Regions from separate parts of the Agromyces sp. LHK192 genome, predicted to be linked through region 2. Evidence: predicted binding sites of a transcription regulator. Region 2 holds the regulator's gene; the other holds the start of a gene.
The links. Region 2 encodes HspR, which represses chaperone genes until heat shock. Its sites were predicted from a motif close to AAGTTGAGTCNNNNNGACTCAACTT; they were not measured.

Region 1: the regulator HspR is predicted to act here: its motif matches at 6,482-6,506, upstream of ELQ40_RS04310 (ATP-dependent Clp protease ATP-binding subunit).

The regions. Positions count from the first base shown of each region.
Region 1 is NZ_CP034753.1:960,655-969,537, reverse strand. It holds gene ELQ40_RS04345 (RNA polymerase sigma factor) at 1-214, opposite strand, end outside; gene ELQ40_RS04340 (hypothetical protein) at 460-663, opposite strand; gene ELQ40_RS04335 (DUF4440 domain-containing protein) at 800-1,195, shown strand; gene ELQ40_RS04330 (CPBP family intramembrane glutamic endopeptidase) at 1,216-2,052, opposite strand; gene ELQ40_RS04325 (DUF2188 domain-containing protein) at 2,242-2,460, shown strand; gene ELQ40_RS04320 (MBL fold metallo-hydrolase) at 2,500-3,294, opposite strand; gene ELQ40_RS04315 (nitroreductase/quinone reductase family protein) at 3,291-3,737, opposite strand; gene ELQ40_RS04310 (ATP-dependent Clp protease ATP-binding subunit) at 3,875-6,469, opposite strand; gene ELQ40_RS04305 (PIN domain-containing protein) at 6,599-7,672, opposite strand; gene ELQ40_RS04300 (DNA cytosine methyltransferase) at 7,827-8,883, shown strand, end outside.
Region 2 is NZ_CP034753.1:3,914,984-3,923,866, reverse strand. It holds gene ELQ40_RS17850 (DUF418 domain-containing protein) at 1-356, shown strand, start outside; gene ELQ40_RS17845 (GTP pyrophosphokinase family protein) at 343-1,554, opposite strand; gene dnaK (molecular chaperone DnaK) at 1,831-3,705, shown strand; gene ELQ40_RS17835 (nucleotide exchange factor GrpE) at 3,708-4,367, shown strand; gene ELQ40_RS17830 (DnaJ C-terminal domain-containing protein) at 4,490-5,491, shown strand; gene ELQ40_RS17825 (heat shock protein transcriptional repressor HspR) at 5,494-5,910, shown strand; gene ELQ40_RS17820 (dihydrofolate reductase family protein) at 5,953-6,534, opposite strand; gene ELQ40_RS17815 (TetR/AcrR family transcriptional regulator) at 6,639-7,259, shown strand; gene ELQ40_RS17810 (hypothetical protein) at 7,309-8,025, opposite strand; gene ELQ40_RS17805 (class I SAM-dependent methyltransferase) at 8,091-8,883, shown strand, end outside.

The DNA of each region.
Region 1 (8,883 bases), 1.1 Mb from region 2:
CCTCGGCGTCCTCATGGCGCAGCCCGAGGCTCACGGCACGGCGGCGAAGGCGGTCGGGCTGCTCCACGAGCATGGCGCGCAGCACGCGACCGGCAGCGCCGGCGGAGTCGGCTGCCGGCACGGTGTCGGTCGTCTCGGTATTCGTCGTCTCGGGGTTCGTCGTCTCGGGGTTCGTCGTCTCGGGGTTCGTCGTCTCGGGGTTCGTCTCGGGCACGTCACTCCGATCGGGTCTCGGGGCGGGGGCCGCCGTTCGCGAGAGTACCGGAAACATGTGTCACATTTCCGTGATCCCTGCGTCTCACTTCTCGGAGGGCCCGTGTCAGTACGACCGTGGCCGGCCGCCGGCCCACGCGAACGCTCGATGCACTGGGGGGATCGAGCGCTCGCGGGCCGGCGGCGGAGCGGATGGGCTCGAGCGGCGGAGCTCGTCGGAGCTCAAAGCGGCGGAGCGGGCGGGGCTCAGGCGGCGTGCCGCCCGCGAGTCCGGGTCGGCAGGATGCGCCGTGCCGTCACACGGCGCGGTGCGACCGATCGATGCGTGTGCGGCGCGTCGGCGCCGAGGAACGAGGTCGGCCGGGCGTGGTCGCGACCGCGCGCGCAGCCGCACGGCAGGACCGAGAGCTCGCCGAGCGGCCCGTTCACGTACTCCAGATGCGTTGCCATCGCGGCACCTCCCTTCACCGATGAGACCCACGATCGCCCGGATCATGACGCGAGTCGTCCGGACGAGCCCTGACTTCGGGTGCTCCGTCGGGCGCGTCCGTTGCGCTGGGCGCCACGGCGGGAGCATCCTGATGGGATGAGCGACCGCGACGACTTCCTGGCCTGGTTGGAGACCGAGTACTCGGAGGCGGAGCGCGCGATGCTCGGCGGCAATGCGTTCCCGCGGCGCGGGCTCTGGTCGAAGAGCGAGCCCGTCAGCGTGCTCGGCGCGTGGCGCAACGGCGTCGGGCGCGAGGCCGTCGTCGAGGCTTTCGACGTGCTCGCGACCAGCTTCTCCGAGTGCGAGGCGTTCCAGCTCGAGCTGATCTCGTACGACATCCAGGGCGATATGGCCTACACCGTCGGCTACGAGCGGTTCACCACGTCGATCGACGGCAAGCCGCGCACCGTCACGCTGCGCGCCACCCAGGTGTACCGCCGTGAAGACGGCGAGTGGCGGGTCGTGCACCGCCACGCCGACACGACGAGCTGAACGACGGCGACGGTCGGGCCTCAGCGGGCGGGGGATGCGCGCCGGCGCCGGCGATCTTCGAGCGCCGCGCTGACCACGACTGCGATCGAAAGCGCGACGAGCACGACCTGGACCGGAACGACGGACGGGTCGACATCGATGTCGGCGTGACCGCCTGCGGCCGCACCGCCGCCGGACTGCACGTAGAGCGAGAAGTCCGTGAGGGCGTGCAGCACGATGGGCACCCAGAGCCGACCGGTCACGCGGAACACGGCGTAGTAGAGCGCGCCGTCCATCGAGGTGACGGCGACCTGGAACAGGATCATGCCGACCGGGGCACCGTTCAGCAGCGAGCCCAACGAGTGGCTCAGGCCGAACAGCAGCGAGGTCGCGAGCAGGGTGACCAGTTCACCGTGCCGAGCGCGCAGCGAGACCCGCAGGATGCCGCGGTAGAAGAACTCCTCGCCGAGCCCGACGAGGAGGCATCCGACCGCCACCACGAGCACCAGCGACGCCGATCGATCGGCCCAGGGCGTCTGCACGAGCCCGACCACGGGCGACACGAGCAGCAGCGCCGGGATCGCGAGCATCCACCACCGTCGCGGCGGACGCGCGAGTGTCGGCTCCTGCACCCAGATGTCGTGCGACCACCCCGACCAACGGGCGAACCAGAGGCCCGCCGCGATCGCGATGGGGAGGGGCACGAGGTGCGAGAGGGCGAACTCGAGCTCGACCGAGTCCGTCGGCACGATGAGGTCCATCAGGTTGCCGAGGCCGGCCGCGACCAGCACGTACACGACGATCGCGACGAGCCCCACCCAGAAGACCCGCGGCACCCGATCGGTCGCACGGGTGTCGGTCGGGTGTTCGGTCGTCATTCGTCCTCCTGATCGCGAGCGTTTCGATGCCGCTCCGAGTCAGGATTCTGGCATGCGAGATCCGCATGTCCCTCCCCGACCTGCCGCCGTCAACCCGCTGGCGGCACGGTACTGCGGGCGTACGGTGGCGACCAGCGCGATGGCACACGCGACCGTATGGCACACGAAACGACGATCAGGGAGGCGATCATGGCTGAGGGCGACATCGAGACGCGGTCGAACCGCGGGCAGTGGGAGAACCGGGTGGAGGGGCATCCGGAGCGTTCGCAGAGCTACGCGAGCCGCGACGAGGCGATCGACGCGGGGCGGCTCGCCGCGGAGGAGCACGGCACCGTGCACACCGTCGTCGAGAGCGAACCGACCGGCGTGATCACCGACGAGGAGGCGCCGACGGGCGACCCGGCCTGACGCACGGCGCGCCGACGCGCGGAGGTTCGACGCGTCCCGTCACCACGGCGCTCCGGCGCTGAGCGCCGCCTCGGCGGCCGCATCGGCCGGGCCGATCCACGCTTCGCCGTGGCCGGGCAGCACGACCCGCGCCGTAGATGATCCGATGGCGCCCACGGTCGTCCGGGCGCGCTCGGCGTCGTGGTGGAACAACGACGGCAGCAGGTGGGGCCCGAGCAGCGGCGAGGTGCGGTGCCGGGTGACCAGTGCGTCGCCGACGGCGAGGACGCCGTCGCCGTCGAACTCGAACACGGCGTGGCCGCTCGTGTGCCCGTCGATCAGGCGCATGCGCGGGCGCCCGGGCACGTCGAGCCGGTCGTCGCGCATGGGAGGCGCGGTGACGCTCGGCACCCCGAGGGTCGCGCGGCCGTCGAGCAGCGGCACGATCGCGAACGCCCACGCCGCGACGCCGGGCCGCCACGCGTTGCGCAGCACGCTGCCGGTGCCGGCCTGCTCCAGGACGTCGCGTCGCACGTTCGGGAGCTCGAGCGGATGCGCGTGCACGGGCGTGCCGAACTCGGTCGCGAGCCACGCGGCACCGCCGAGGTGGTCGGCGTGGCCGTGGGTGACGAGCACGGCGGCGACATCCGCAGGGCCCACGCCGACCGTATCGAGGGATGCCTCGAGCAGCCGGCGCTGGCCGGCGTAGCCGGAGTCGACGAGCGTGACGCCGTCGGGGCCCGCGTAGATCACCCAGTTCACGTGCTCGGTGCGGGCGAAGTGGATGCGGTCGCCGATCGCGCTGACGCGCAGTTCGGCGGGTCGGCGACCAGTGCGGCGCTGTGCGCCGCTCATGTCGCGGGTTCGCAGATCACGACCGGGATGACGCGCGCCGTGCGCTCCTGGTACCGCCGGTACCCGCTGTAGCGGCGGACGATGCGCGGCCAGAGCGCCGCTCGCTCATCGGGGTCGGCCGTGCGCGCGACCATCCGGCGATGCCCGGCGCTGGTCGTCACCTCGACGTCCGGGTCGGCGACGAGGTTGAGATACCAGGCCGGATGCCGGTCGGCTCCGCCCTTCGACGCGACGAGCACGATGCGGTCGCCATCGGCGATCGGGGTGGTCAGCATGGCGGACCGCCGCTGCCCGCTGCGTCGGCCTCGCGTGTGCAGTTCGACGACCTCGAGCCGGCCGAGTCGCCAACCGAGCCGGCCCCCGGTCGCGCGGATGACGAGCCGGTGCAGGCCCGCGAGGAACGCGAGCGTGCGATCGCCCGCGACTGCGCCGTCCGCCCCCATCCCCCGAGGCTACGCGCGCCGGCTCCAGGACGCAGCAGCGCGGACGAAGGCCCGGCCCTCGTTCGAGGGACCGGGCCTTCTCCGAGTATCGAGGGAGCGTCGCGCCGGATGCGACACTCCCGGGCTGCCGATACGGGTTACGCCGCGACCGGCAGGTCGGCGACCGTCGCGCGCGGCACGGATGCCACGACGAGCGCACCGTCGACCGCGTCGACCCGCACGGCCTCGCCGTCGCCGAGCGCACCGCTCACGAACAGGTCGGCGATGCGGTCGTCGACCTCGCGCTGGATGAGCCGGCGCAGCGGGCGAGCGCCGTACTCGGGCTCGTAGCCGTGCTCGGCGATCCATGCGACCGCGGCATCCGTCATCTCGATGGCGACCTCGCGCGCGGCGAGCCGCTGCTCGGTCGCGCCGAGCATGAGGCGCACGATCCGCGCGATCTCGGGCTGGGTGAGCTTCGTGAACAGCACGATCTCGTCGATGCGGTTGAGGAACTCGGGCCGCATCGCCTCACGCAACCTGCCCATGACGCGCTGGCGCACGTCGTCCTGCGACGAGAAGCCGTTGGCCGAGGCATCCGTCGATGCGACGAAGCCGAGCGCACCCGACCGGCTCGCGAGGAACTCCGAACCGAGGTTGCTCGTCATGATCACGACGGTGTTGCGGAAGTCGACCGTGCGACCCTGCCCATCGGTGAGGCGACCGTCGTCGAGCACCTGCAGCAGCAGGTTGAACACGTCGGGGTGCGCCTTCTCGATCTCGTCGAACAGCACGATCGAGTACGGATTGCGGCGGACGCGCTCGGTCAGCTGGCCGGCCTCGTCATAGCCGACGTACCCGGGAGGGGCGCCGACCAACCTGCTCACCGTGTGGCGCTCACCGAACTCGCTCATGTCGAAGCGCACGATCGCGCCCTCGTCGTCGAACAGCCGGTCGGCGAGCGCGCGGGCGAGTTCGGTTTTGCCCACGCCCGTCGGTCCGAGGAACAGGAAGCTGCCCACCGGGCGCTTCGCATCGCCCATGCCGGTGCGGTTGCGGCGCACGGCCTTGGCGACCGCGGTGACCGCGTCGTCCTGGCCGATGACGCGCGCGTGCAGCTCGCCCTCGAGGTCCGCGAGGCGCTCGCGCTCGGACTCGGTGAGCCGGTTCACCGGGATGCCGGTGGCCCGCGAGATCACCGCGGCGATCTGCGCCTCGTCGATGACGGTGGCGTTCGCGTCGACGGATGCCGCGGCGCGGCCCGTGGCGGATGCCTCATCGAGCCGGTCCTGCACCTTCTGGATCTCGTCGCGGATGCGCGACGCCTCCTCGTAGTGCTCGGCGGTGACGGCGGCGTTCTTGTCGGCCTCGAGGGTCGCGAGACGCTCGATCAGCTCGCTCACATCGACCTTCACGCCCAGCTTGAGGCGCAGGCGTGCTCCGGCCTGGTCGATGAGGTCGATCGCCTTGTCGGGCAGCACGCGGTCGCTGAGGTAGCGGTCGCTGAGCTCGACGGCGGCGCGGATCGCGGCATCCGTGTACTCGACGCCGTGGTGCTGCTCGTACGCGGGCTTGAGGCCCTGCAGGATCAGCACGGCGTCCTCGATCGACGGCTCGCCGACACGCACCGGCTGGAAGCGGCGCTCGAGCGCCGGGTCCTTCTCGATGGTTCGGTACTCCTTCAGCGTGGTCGCGCCGACGAGGTGCAGGTCGCCGCGCGCGAGGCGGGGCTTCAGGATGTTTCCGGCATCCGTGCCGCCGTCGCCCGAGCCGCCCGCGCCGACGACCGTGTGGATCTCGTCGATGAAGACGATGAGCTCGCCCTTGTTCGCGGCGATCTCCTCCATGGTCTTGGTGAGGCGCTCCTCGAAGTCACCGCGGTAGCGGGTGCCGGCGAGCATGCCGGGCAGGTCGAGCGAGATCACGCGCTTGCCGAGCAGCGCCTCGGGCACGCTCTCCTCCACGATCGCGCGGGCCAGGCCCTCGACGATCGCGGTCTTGCCGACGCCGGCCTCGCCGATCAGCACGGGATTGTTCTTCGTGCGGCGGCTCAAGATCTCGATCGTCTGCTCGATCTCGTCGACGCGGCCGATCACGGGGTCGAGCTCGCCGTTCTCGGCGCGCTCGGTGAGGTCCATGCCGAACTTGTCGAGCATGGGCGTCGCGGATGCCCCTCCGCCGGTGTCGCCCATCGCGTCGGTCGCGTCGTCGACGCCGTCGCCTGCGTGGATGGTCTCGCGCACCTGCTGCGTGAGCGCCTCGGCGGTGACGCCGGCGCGAGCCAGCACCTGCCCGGCGGGGGCGTCCTGGCCGAGGACCAGCGCGAAGAAGAGGTGCTCGGGCTCGATGTAGGTGGCACCCGACGAGCGAGCGACCTGGTAGCTGTGGAACAGCGCGCGGCTCGCGCTCGGGGTGATGGTGGCCGCGTTGATGTCGGCGGTCTCGGTCGCGCGCGGCAGGCGCGCCTCGGTCGCCGTGATGATGCGCTCGGGGCTCGCGCCGATGCGCGTGATCGCCTGCTGCACGCTGTCGTCCTCGACGATGACGCGCAGGATGTGCAGGGCGTCGAGCTCGGTCTGCCCGCGTTCGAGCGCGAACTTGCCGGCGCGCTGCAGGATGCTCTGGGTGCGCTGCGTCAGGAATCGGCTGAGGTCGATCGACCGAGCCTGCCTGGCCTGCTCACCCGCGAGATACCGGGCGAGGAACTCGTCGAACGAGCTCGCGCCGGCTTCGGGGTTGAAGTCTTCGGGCACCAATCCTCCTGGAACTTGAGTGGCGTACGCTCAAGTTCAACGCGGGGGTGGCTGGTGTATTCCCAATCACCTCCCGCGGCATCGCCGACGACTGATTCATGCATACGGGGTGGGTTCAATCCGGGTCGACTAGCGGGTGAAATCGAACAGCGGAGTATCTTGGTCGCGATCCATCAACCCGTGCCCCGGCCCTCGACCGTCCGATCGCCTCCACGACAAGCTCTCGATGCTCATCCCATCATCAGCATCGAACAAGACCGCTACCCGTAGCACAAGACCAAGGTCACCCCTGACCTGGATTCGCCCGTAGTCGTCGGAAACATCCCAGTCCGGGTCTGTTCGCGTGCCAAGAGGTAGAACAGCCGAGAAGCGAACGCGTTGCCCTATGTCGTACTGCGCAACGACGAGTTCTTGGTCGATCGAGTCAGCCTCTACCCGCCCGCGCCACAGCTCGGTCTCGACATCCTCGATCTCGACCTCAATTGGAGGCCGATCAAACCCGAAGGCTTCGATATCCGGCCAGAGCTGATCCTGAAGATCGGACTCGTAGTAGTAGCGCTCGAAAGCTTCGTCCCGAGCAAGCAACACAGCTTCCTTAATGGTGGTTGCCCGCCACGGGAGCGCACCAAGTAGCCACGAAGCCAGATCGCGCGTCAGCTCAACGCTTCCCTTCAGTGGGCCGACCTCGAACGCGAGAGCCTTCGCGAGTCCCACCCCATCCTCCCCCGCGAATGCCCGGTCCGCCGACGCCAATACAACGTCACGTCCATCTCGAGCTAGCTCCACTACGCTCGCCCACACGAGTGAGTCCCTATACCCGCCGCCCTTGTGATCGAACGGCGGAACGCGATTTACTGCGCGGTTGACCAGCTCCTCGTGCGACACTGCAGGCCACTCGGCAACATCGAAGCCCAATACCTCGTCGAATCGTGACTCGAGGTAACTTTCATAGCTGTCCTTCGAGTCGCTAGCGGAAAGCTCGGTCAAGCCGAGCCGACGCCGAGATGAATTTAGTTTCTCGAGATCTCTCGCAAGTGCATCTCGCTCGCGTTCATAGTTGCCAGCGACTTCTCTTAGCACCGAGCGAGGTACAACCACCGTCACTAACGTCTGCCAAATAGCGTGGCTCAAGAGCTGAGCCGTCAGGCCGACTTGCATCCAGTCGCGGCGCACCTCAGTCGCGTCCAACACGATCGTCTTCATACCGGCCCCTTCCCAGTCCGAGTTGATCACCAAGCTCGCAACTACATCGACATATCCAACCGAATGTTGCTACGCGCGAATACGCGCGACCTAAAAGCTTGACAAACTTATTCCTTGGGTGTGAGCTCAGAACGATTCCAATCGAAAGGTCGACTTGAACGCGACGGTCCTATCTTGTTTCAGCGGTCTTGGGGGCCTAGATCTCGGACTAGAAGCGGCAGGATTTGAAACGGTTGGCTGCCTTGAGATCGACGCAGCGGCACGGGTCGCAATGGCACTCAATCGGCCCAGTTGGCAACTCTTGGAGCCATCGAATGTTGTCGCTGCTGGAAAAATATTGCGACCTTCTGATTTAGGGCTCGAGAAGGGTGATCTAACGCTCCTCGCTGGTGGGCCGCCATGCCAACCTTTCAGCAAAGCCGCCCAGTGGGCTGCACCAAAGCAGGGAGTACGGGACGAGCGCGGACAGACCACCGCGGGCATGCTCGATCTGATCGAGCATTTCCTGCCTCGTGCGGTATTGATCGAAAATGTGTCCGGCTACTTGAGTGGGCGGAATAATGCCGCTCCGCTTATTGAGCAGCGGTTCAAAGAGATCAACGCGACGCATGGGACGGCGTACAACCTAAGTTCGTGGGTTGTGAATGCTGCTGATTACGGCGTACCGCAGTACAGACGTCGTGCGGTTGTTATCGCGTTCAGAGATGGATCAGAGCTGCCAGGCACCCTCCCGACCACGCACGCGGACAAGCACGCCACAGCCTGGGATGCGATTGGCGGCGTAATGCCTTCGAATCCTCCGAAGGCGACGGGAAAGTACTCCGATCTGCTTCCGAGCATCCCCGAGGGTGGCAACTATCAGTATTTGACCGCGAGGGGCGCTGGCTCCGAGCACGAAGTCTTCGGCTACCGCACACGGTTCTGGTCGTTTCTCCTGAAACTCTCTAAGAGCCAGCCCGCATGGACCCTTCCTGCTTCGCCTGGCCCCTCAACGGGCCCCTTCCATTGGGAAAACCGTCCTTTGACCGGGACGGAACGGCTGCTCCTTCAAGGTTTTCCTGCCGAATGGAAGCTCACCGGCAACGAACGAGTCGATGCTCGACTCGCTGGCAACGCGACTCCCCCACCACTTGCTGAATCGATGGGCAGATTGATTCTCGCAATGCTCGAGGACCCCTCGCGCGTGCCACATGCTGACACTATCCGCCCGG
Region 2 (8,883 bases):
TGTTCGGCCTCATCGCCGCCGCGCTCGAGCGGCGGCGTGCGCTCGGCCGGCCGTTGCCGGTCGTGGCCCGTGCGCTGCAGGCGACCGGTCGCCGGTCGCTGTCGGCCTACCTCGCGCAGTCGGTGCTCATGGCTCCGGTGCTCTGCGCGTGGGGGCTCGGCCTCGGTGCCGTGCTCACGTCCTGGTCGGTCGCGGTGTACGCGGTCGTCGTGTGGGCGCTCACGGTCGCCGGCTCCGTCTGGCTGGAGCGTGCGGGGCGCCAGGGCCCTGCGGAACGGCTCCTCCGCCGTCTCGCCTACGGGCGGACGCAGCAGGCGGCCGCCGGCCGCGGGCAGACCGGCGTCAGCCGAGGCTGATCGGCGTGAAGCCGCCGTCCTCGACGGTGCCGATCGGGGCGGCGACGGCGTCGTATCGGGCGCGCACGCCGAGGGCCGAGGCATCCGGGTTGGCGTACAGGTACTCGGCCACGACGCGGTACTCGGCCAGCCGCCCGTCGGGCACGCGGCTCTCGCGAATGGCCACTCCGCCGACGAGCGCGGCGGCCAGCGCCGTCCAGTACGTGCCGATGCCGCGGAACGACCGAGCAGGCCGCTGGGGCTCGGCATCCGAGAGCAGGATGTCGTTCGTCGTCCGCGCGCAGGCGATGGCGAGGCGCCGCCCCAGTTCAGAGTACTCGGCGAAGCCGTCTGCCAGCCGGTCGTACTCGAGCCAGCCGGCGGCGCGCACGACGCTGCGCAGCTCGCGGTTCGAACCCGCCACGGTGCCGAACGGCACGTCGAGCGCCGCGGTGAGCACCTGGTCCAGCGTGCGTGCATCGCCGTCGTACTGGATGAAGCGGCCGATGTAGCCGCGCTCGCCGCCGCCTCCCGCGCGCGCCGGACCCGCTGTGCGGGCCTCGTCGACCTGGCGGCGGATCTGGTCGAGGTTGTCGTCGGCCTGCTCGAGCAGCGCCGCCGAGAGGGCGAAGAGCCGGTCGACCTCGCGCGGGAGCTGCCGCGCCGCCTTGTACCGGAAGTCGTGCTCGAGCTCCGACCAGGTGTCGGACAGCGCCGTGCGGAGCTGCACCTCGACCTGCGGGGCGTCCGGTGCGGCGTCCGGATCGGGGAGGCCGTCGGGTCCGACGGCGATCGGGTTCGGCGACGTGGCGGTCGAGTCGTCGGCGAGGGGGATGCGGCCGACGAACTGCACCGAGCGGTAGCCGAATGCGTCGATCGGGAGGAGCTCGGACTTGTCGACCCAGGAGTCGTCGTCGACGATGAGCGCCTCGCGGACGACCTGCTCCATCGCGGGCAGGTCGCCTTCGAAGTGGGCGACGATGCGCACGCCGAGGATGTCGCGGACCTCCCGGTCGGGGGCGCGGCGCACCTTGCGTTCGAAGGAGTCGCGGCTCTTGACGCGCGCGGCGACGTGGAAGTACTTGAAGCCCGCGCCTTCGAGGCGGCGCGCGACGTCGGACTCGATCCGGCTGCGGAGCTTGCGGTACCGCCGCAGTTCGCGGTCGTACCTGGCGAGTTCCGCGGCGACGAGCTCTTCGTCCTGCTCCCGCGCATCCACACCGGCAGGTTAGTGCGTCCGTTCCGGAAGACCTGGTGAGACAGCCGGAGATCCGCGGGAATACCGGCCGGGTCGCCTTGGTTGAGTCAAGTACACTCAAGTTTCACCGGATCGACTTGACACGTTCATCGGGCCGTTGCACACTTGAGTCGGCAAGGCTCAACCTTGTCGCCACCTGACTTCGGTCGCGGGCCAGCACGGCCGGGCCACCAGTCCGAGAACGTCCGCCGCGGGGCATCCGCGCGGCCCGGAACGGACAACGAAGGAGAAACACACATGTCACGAGCAGTAGGCATCGACCTCGGAACCACCAACTCGGTCGTCTCGGTCCTCGAGGGCGGCGAGCCCGTCGTCATCGCGAACGCCGAGGGCTTCCGCACCACCCCGTCGGTCGTCGCATTCACCAAGGACGGCGAGGTGCTCGTCGGCGAGACCGCCAAGCGCCAGGCCGTCACCAACGTCGACCGCACCATCGCATCCGTCAAGCGCCACGTCGGCACCGACTGGAAGACCGACGAGATCGACGGCAAGCGGTACACCCCGCAGGAGATCTCGGCGCGCATCCTGCAGAAGCTCAAGCGCGACGCCGAGCAGTACCTGGGCGACACCGTCACCGACGCGGTCATCACCGTGCCGGCGTACTTCAACGACGCCGAGCGCCAGGCCACGAAGGACGCCGGCGAGATCGCGGGCCTCAACGTCCTGCGCATCATCAACGAGCCCACCGCTGCCGCGCTCGCGTACGGCCTCGACAAGGGCCGCGAGGACGAGCTCATCCTCGTCTTCGACCTCGGCGGCGGCACGTTCGACGTGTCCCTCCTCGAGGTGGGCAAGGACGACGACTTCTCGACCATCCAGGTCCGTGCGACCGCTGGCGACAACCGCCTCGGCGGCGACGACTGGGACCAGCGCGTCGTCGACTGGCTGATCAAGCGCTTCAAGGAGTCGACCGGCGTCGACGTCTCGAAGGACAAGATCGCGCTCCAGCGCCTCAAGGAGGCCGCCGAGCAGGCGAAGAAGGAGCTCTCCAGCTCGATGTCGACGAACATCCAGCTGCCCTACCTCTCGCTCACCGAGAACGGCCCGGCGAACCTCGACGAGAAGCTCACCCGGGCCCAGTTCGAGGACATGACGAGCGACCTGCTCGACCGCACGAAGAAGCCCTTCGAGGACGTCATCCGCGAGGCCGGCATCAAGGTGTCCGACATCGCCCACGTCGTGCTCGTCGGCGGCTCGACCCGCATGCCCGCGGTGTCGGAGCTCGTCAAGCAGGAGACCGGCAAGGAGCCCAACAAGGGCGTCAACCCCGATGAGGTCGTCGCCGTCGGTGCGGCCCTGCAGGCCGGCGTCCTCAAGGGCGAGCGCAAGGACGTGCTGCTCATCGACGTCACCCCCCTCAGCCTCGGCATCGAGACCAAGGGCGGCATCATGACCAAGCTCATCGAGCGCAACACGGCCATCCCGACCAAGCGGAGCGAGACCTTCACGACCGCCGACGACAACCAGCCGTCGGTCGCCATCCAGGTCTTCCAGGGCGAGCGCGAGTTCACCCGCGACAACAAGCCGCTCGGCACCTTCGAGCTGACCGGCATCGCCCCGGCTCCCCGCGGCATCCCGCAGGTCGAGGTCACCTTCGACATCGACGCCAACGGCATCGTGCACGTGTCCGCGAAGGACAAGGGCACCGGCAAGGAGCAGTCGATGACCATCACGGGCGGGTCGAGCCTGCCCAAGGAGGACATCGACCGCATGGTCAAGGAGGCCGAGGAGCACGCGGCCGACGACAAGAAGCGCCGTGAGTCCGCCGAGACCCGCAACCAGGCCGAGCAGCTCGTCTACTCGATCGAGAAGCTGATCAAGGACAACGACGACAAGCTGCCCGCCGACGTCAAGACCGAGGTCCAGGGCGACGTCGACGCGCTGAAGACCGCGCTCGCCGGTGACGACGACGACGCCGTGAAGTCGGCGTTCGAGAAGCTCAACCAGTCGCAGGGCAAGCTCGGCGAGGCGATCTACGCGCAGCAGCAGCAGGCGGATGCCGCCGGTGCCGCGGGCGAGGACGCGAACGCGACCGGCGAGGCGGGCGACAGCTCGGCCGACGAGGACGTGGTCGACGCCGAGGTCGTCGACGACGAGGACGAGAAGAAGTAACCATGGCCGACGAGAACCAGAACCACGAAGAGCCGGTGATCCGCGACAAGCGGCGCATCGACCCGGAGACCGGTGAGGTTCGCCAGGCTCCCGACGGGGCGGGCGATGCGCCCGCCCCCGAGGGTGCGGCTTCGGCCGGTTCGGCGGATGCCCCGGCGGGCGCCGGCGGCGTCGAGCCCGAGGCATCCGACGACACCGAGCTCACCGTCGAGGACATCCTGAACGCGGCCCAGGCCGAGGTGCAGGATCCGAGCGACGAGCACCTCGCCGACCTCAAGCGCGTCACCGCGGAGTACGCCAACTACCGCAAGCGCACCGAGGCGAACCGAGAGGTCGAGCGCGAGCGCGCGGTCGGCCAGGCTGCGGCTGTGCTGCTGCCCGTGCTCGACGACCTCGACCGGGCCGAGAAGCACGGCGACCTCGAGGGCGACACGCCCTTCGCGACCATCGCCGCGAAGCTGCGCGGCCAGGTCGAGAAGCTCGGCCTCACCCCGTTCGGTGAGCCCGGCGAGCCGTTCGACCCGCAGCGGCACGAGGCGATCTTCCAGCAGCCGTCCCCCGACGTCGAGGTCGACACCGTCGCCGACGTCGTCGAGACCGGCTACACGCTGGGCTCGACGCTCATCCGCGTCGCGAAGGTGGTCGTCAAGACCCCGGCGTGACCGCAAACCCGTTGGTCGAGTAGCGACGAAGGAGCGTATCGAGACCGTTCGACCAGGTCTCGATACGCTCCGCTCCTCGACCGGCGGGCAATCAGTCAGACTTCAGAGGAAGGAGGTGCCGGTTGGCCAGTCAGGATTGGTTCGACAAGGACTTCTATGCCACGCTCGGCGTCTCCAAGGAGGCGAGCGACGCCGACATCAAGAAGGCGTACCGCAAGCTCGCCCGGCAGTACCACCCCGACCAGAACCCCGGCGACGCCAAGGCCGAGGCGAAGTTCAAGGAGATCAGCGAGGCGAACTCGGTGCTCTCCGACGCCGAGCAGCGCAAGGAGTACGACGCGGTCCGCGCGATGGGCTCCGGCGCCCGGTTCACCGCGCCCGGATCGGGCGGGGCCGGCGGGTTCGAGGACGTCTTCGGCGGCATGTTCGGCCAGCAGGGCGCGGGCGGCCAGCGCTTCACCTTCCAGCAGGGCGGCGGCGGTGGCGGCGACTACGACGACCTGCTCGGCAACATCTTCGGCAGCGGCAGGTTCGGCCAGTCGTCGGGCGGCTACCGCGGCTTCGGCGGCCCGACCCCGGGCCGGGATGTCACGGCCACCACCACGCTCGACTTCATCACGGCGACCCGCGGCGAGCAGGTGACCCTGCAGACCAGCGAGGGAAAGCCGATCACCGTGCGCGTTCCCGCCGGCGTCTCCGACGGCCAGAAGATCCGGCTGCGCGGCAAGGGCCACCCGTCGCCCGACGGCGGTCCGGCCGGCGACCTCATCCTCACGGTCAAGGTGCGCAAGCACCCCGTGTTCGAGCGCGACGGCTTGAACCTGCGCGTCAACGTGCCGGTCACCTTCGCCGAGGCCGCCCTCGGCGCGACCATCGAGGTGCCGACCCTCGGCGGCAAGCCCGTGAAGCTGAAGGTCGCGCCCGGAACGCCGAGCGGCCGGGTGCTGCGCGTCAAGGGCCGCGGCGTCGAGACCGCGAAGGGCACGGGCGACCTGCTCGCCGTCGTGCAGGTCGCGGTGCCGTCGCACCTGTCGAAGGACGCGCGCGAGAAGCTCGAGGCGTTCGTCGCCGACCTGCCCGACGAGGACCCGCGCGCCGACCTGCTGGCGAAGGCCAGGGAATAGCGGTGGACGAGACGAGCCCGCTGTTCGTGATCTCGGTCGCGGCCGAGCTCGCCGGCATGCATCCGCAGACCCTGCGGCAGTACGACCGCATCGGCCTCGTCTCCCCGACCCGCACGGCGGGCAAGTCGCGTCGATACTCGATGCGCGACGTCGTGCGCCTGCGCGAGGTCGCGCAGCTGTCGGCCCAGGGCGTGAGCCTCGAGGGCATCCGCCGGGTGCTCGAACTGGAGGACGAGGTCACCGGCCTTCGAGCGCGCGTCCGCGAGCTCGAGGCCGCCCTCGCCGACGAGATGATGAACAACCGGCCCGGCCGCCGCGTGTTCGCCGCCGGCTCCCAGGGCGAGGTCGTCACGATCAGGGCCGGCACCCGCGTGCGCCGCGAGAACGCGGTGGTCGTGTGGCGGCCGCTCGAACGCTGACGCCCGGCCGGGCGGCCGCCCGGCTGTCAGGCCGTTAGGCCGTTAGGCCGTCTCGCCCGACGCGCCGGTCGCGCCGGTCGGCCGGTATCGGAGGTTGACCTCCTCGAGCGGGTCGCCGTTGAGCATCTCGAGCGGCACCGGCGCGCCGCCCGGACTGTCGTAGAGCCGGATGCCGTCGCCGAGCAGCACCGGCAGCACGTGCAGGTCGATCTCGTCGAGCAGTCCGCGTTCGAGGAGCTGGCGGCCGAGGCTGGCCGAGAGCACCTCGACGTTCTTGCCGCCGGCCGCGCGCCGCGCGATCTCGACGGCCTCGGCGATGTCGCAGTCCAGGAACGTCACGCCCTCCGCCGGTCCCGCGTCGTCGGGGTGGTGGGTGAGCACGAACAGCGGTCCGCTCCACGCTCCCCCGTACACCGCGCCCGCGTCGGGGAACGCCTCCCATCCGTCGCGTCCGCCCAGGACGGCGCCGGTGGTCTCGACGTACTCGGCGATGAGGCCGGATCGATTGGTGGCCGCGGGCATCCAATCCATCGCGTGCCCCGGGCCGGCCACGAATCCGTCGAGCGACATCGAGAAGTGCCACAGCACCTTGCCGTCTGCGGTCTGCGGGGTCGTGTCGTGCATGTTCGGGCTCCTTCGTCGAGAGGTGAGTCGATCGACTCGCCACTTACGGTACGCCCGTCCATCGAGGTGAGTCAAGCGTCTCGCCTCTGTGGCACCATGGAGCCATGAGCCGTGAACTGCCCGAATACCACCGCGATGTCGCCGACCGGAATCGAGCGGCGATCATCGAGGCGGCCACGGCGCTCTTCCTCGAGCACGGGTACGATCGCGCCTCGCTCGCCCGAGTCGCCGAACGAGCCGAGGTCTCGAAGGCGACGCTCTTCAAGCAGTTCCCGACGAAGGCCGCCCTCTTCGAAGCGGTCGTGCTGGCCGTCGGCGACGGGCCGTCGCGCGAGCTCCCCGTGCCTCCGCCCGGCGACCTCGGTGCGGGCCTGCTCGCCCTCGGTCGCGAGTACGCCGACCTGCTCCTGCAGCCCGCGACCGGGGAGCTGCTCCGACTCGTGATCGCCGAGGCGCATCGCTTCCCCGAGCTGCGCGAGCGCACCTACGACTTCGGCACCCTGCCGGTGATCGCGGCGCTCGGGCACTACCTCCGCGCCGAGCGCGACGCGGGCGGCGTGCACGTCGACGACCCCATGACCCTGTCGACGCAGCTGCTCGGCATGATCGCGTCCGCGGTCTTCTGGCCCCGCCTCGTGCACCCGGGATGGTCGCTCGACGACGACGAGGTCGACGCCGTGGTCCGCGAAGCCGTGCAGACCGTCGTCGCGAGGTACGGCGCGTAGGCCGTCGCGTGCCGGGTCGTGCGGAACACGCCGGCGCAGGGCCTGCCCGCTACCGCCCCCAGGCGCTCGCGGGCGCCTCGACCACCGGAACGTGCGACGCGGTCCAGTGCCCGCCGTTGCCGTAGTGGCTCGTCGCCCACGGCGACGCCCAGATCGCGGCCGCCGTCGTGCCGGCCGGCGCGCTCGCGTCGAGCGCGGCCTCGATCGCGTCGTAGAAGGACAGGCGCCGCAGGCTGTCGGCCGCGTAGTACGCCCCGGTCTGCAACGTGTCGTAGCTCCCGAGCCCCGATCCGCCGCCCGATCCGTTGCCGTTGTTCAATGGGTTGTTGCGGTTCCACCAGTTGTCGGGGCCGTTCTCCTCGCGCATCCACTGCGTGATCACGGCCACGTTCTCGTCGGTGACGGGGAACTCGCCCTCGACGAGGACGAGCTTCGCCCAGTCGTGGTTGGTCCCGCCGAGCACGAGGGTCTCGGGCCCGGTCGACGCCGTGTACGACTCGCTGGACACGGTCGGATGCTGCGCGTCCGCGGCGATCTCGACCGACTGCACGTCGTCCCCGCGGAATCCCGTCGACTCCGCGACCGCCTCGTCGGGGCCCCCATCGAGCGGCGCCAGTGCGAGGGTCGCGACGATGCCGAACACGGCGGCGGTCGCGAACGCGCCGGAGAGTCGTCGGATGCCGCGGACCGGCATCCGGCCACGACGCGACGACGGCGCACCCCGCCCGGGTGCGCCGTGCCTTCCCCCTGGATGCTGCACGCGCATGAGGGTTGCGAGGGTAGCAAACCGGTCGGGGTGCCTCCAGTGAGGACGCTGGGTACCCTTGGCCGATGGACTTCAGCGCGCTCCGCCGATTCCCCGACGTCGACGGGCCCGGACTCGAGGCATCCGACGCCGCCGACCGGCTGATCCTCGACGAGGCGGCCGCGCTCGTCGCCTCGGGCGCGGCGGCGGACCCGGCGACGACGGATGCCCCGGTCGCCGTGATCGGCGACACCCATGGGGCGCTCGCCGTCGGCGCCGCCGCGGTGCTCGGCGCACGCGAGGTCCGTGCGCACCAGGACGCGCTGCTGGGCGAACGTGCGATCGCCGCGAACGCCGAGCGGATGGGCGCAGCCGCCGTTCGCGTCGGCGCTCTCGACGACGACCTGGTCCGCGACGCCCGGCTCGTGCTGCTGCGGCTGCCGCGCTCGCTCGATCAGCTCGACGAGCAGGCCGAACTCATCGCACGGCACGCAGCGCACGACGTGGTGGTCGTCGCGGGCGGGCGGATCAAGCACATGTCGCTCGCGATGAACGACGTGCTCGGACGTTGGTTCGGGCGCATCGACGTCACGCACGCACGGCAGAAGTCGCGGGTGCTGCTGGCACGCGGCCCGCGTACGGGGGATGTGGCGACCGCGGCGGTCGCGCTCGACGGCGACACCTGGCCCCGGCGCCGGCGCGACCGGTCGCTCGGGGTCGAGATCGTCGCACACGGCGGCGTCTTCGCCGGCGCAGCCGTCGACATCGGCACGCGGTTCCTGCTCGAACACCTCGACGCGGCCATCGGCGCGGCCGTCGGCGGCGCGGCCGACCCGGGACGGCTCGGCCCGGTGACGGCAGTCGACCTCGGCTGCGGCA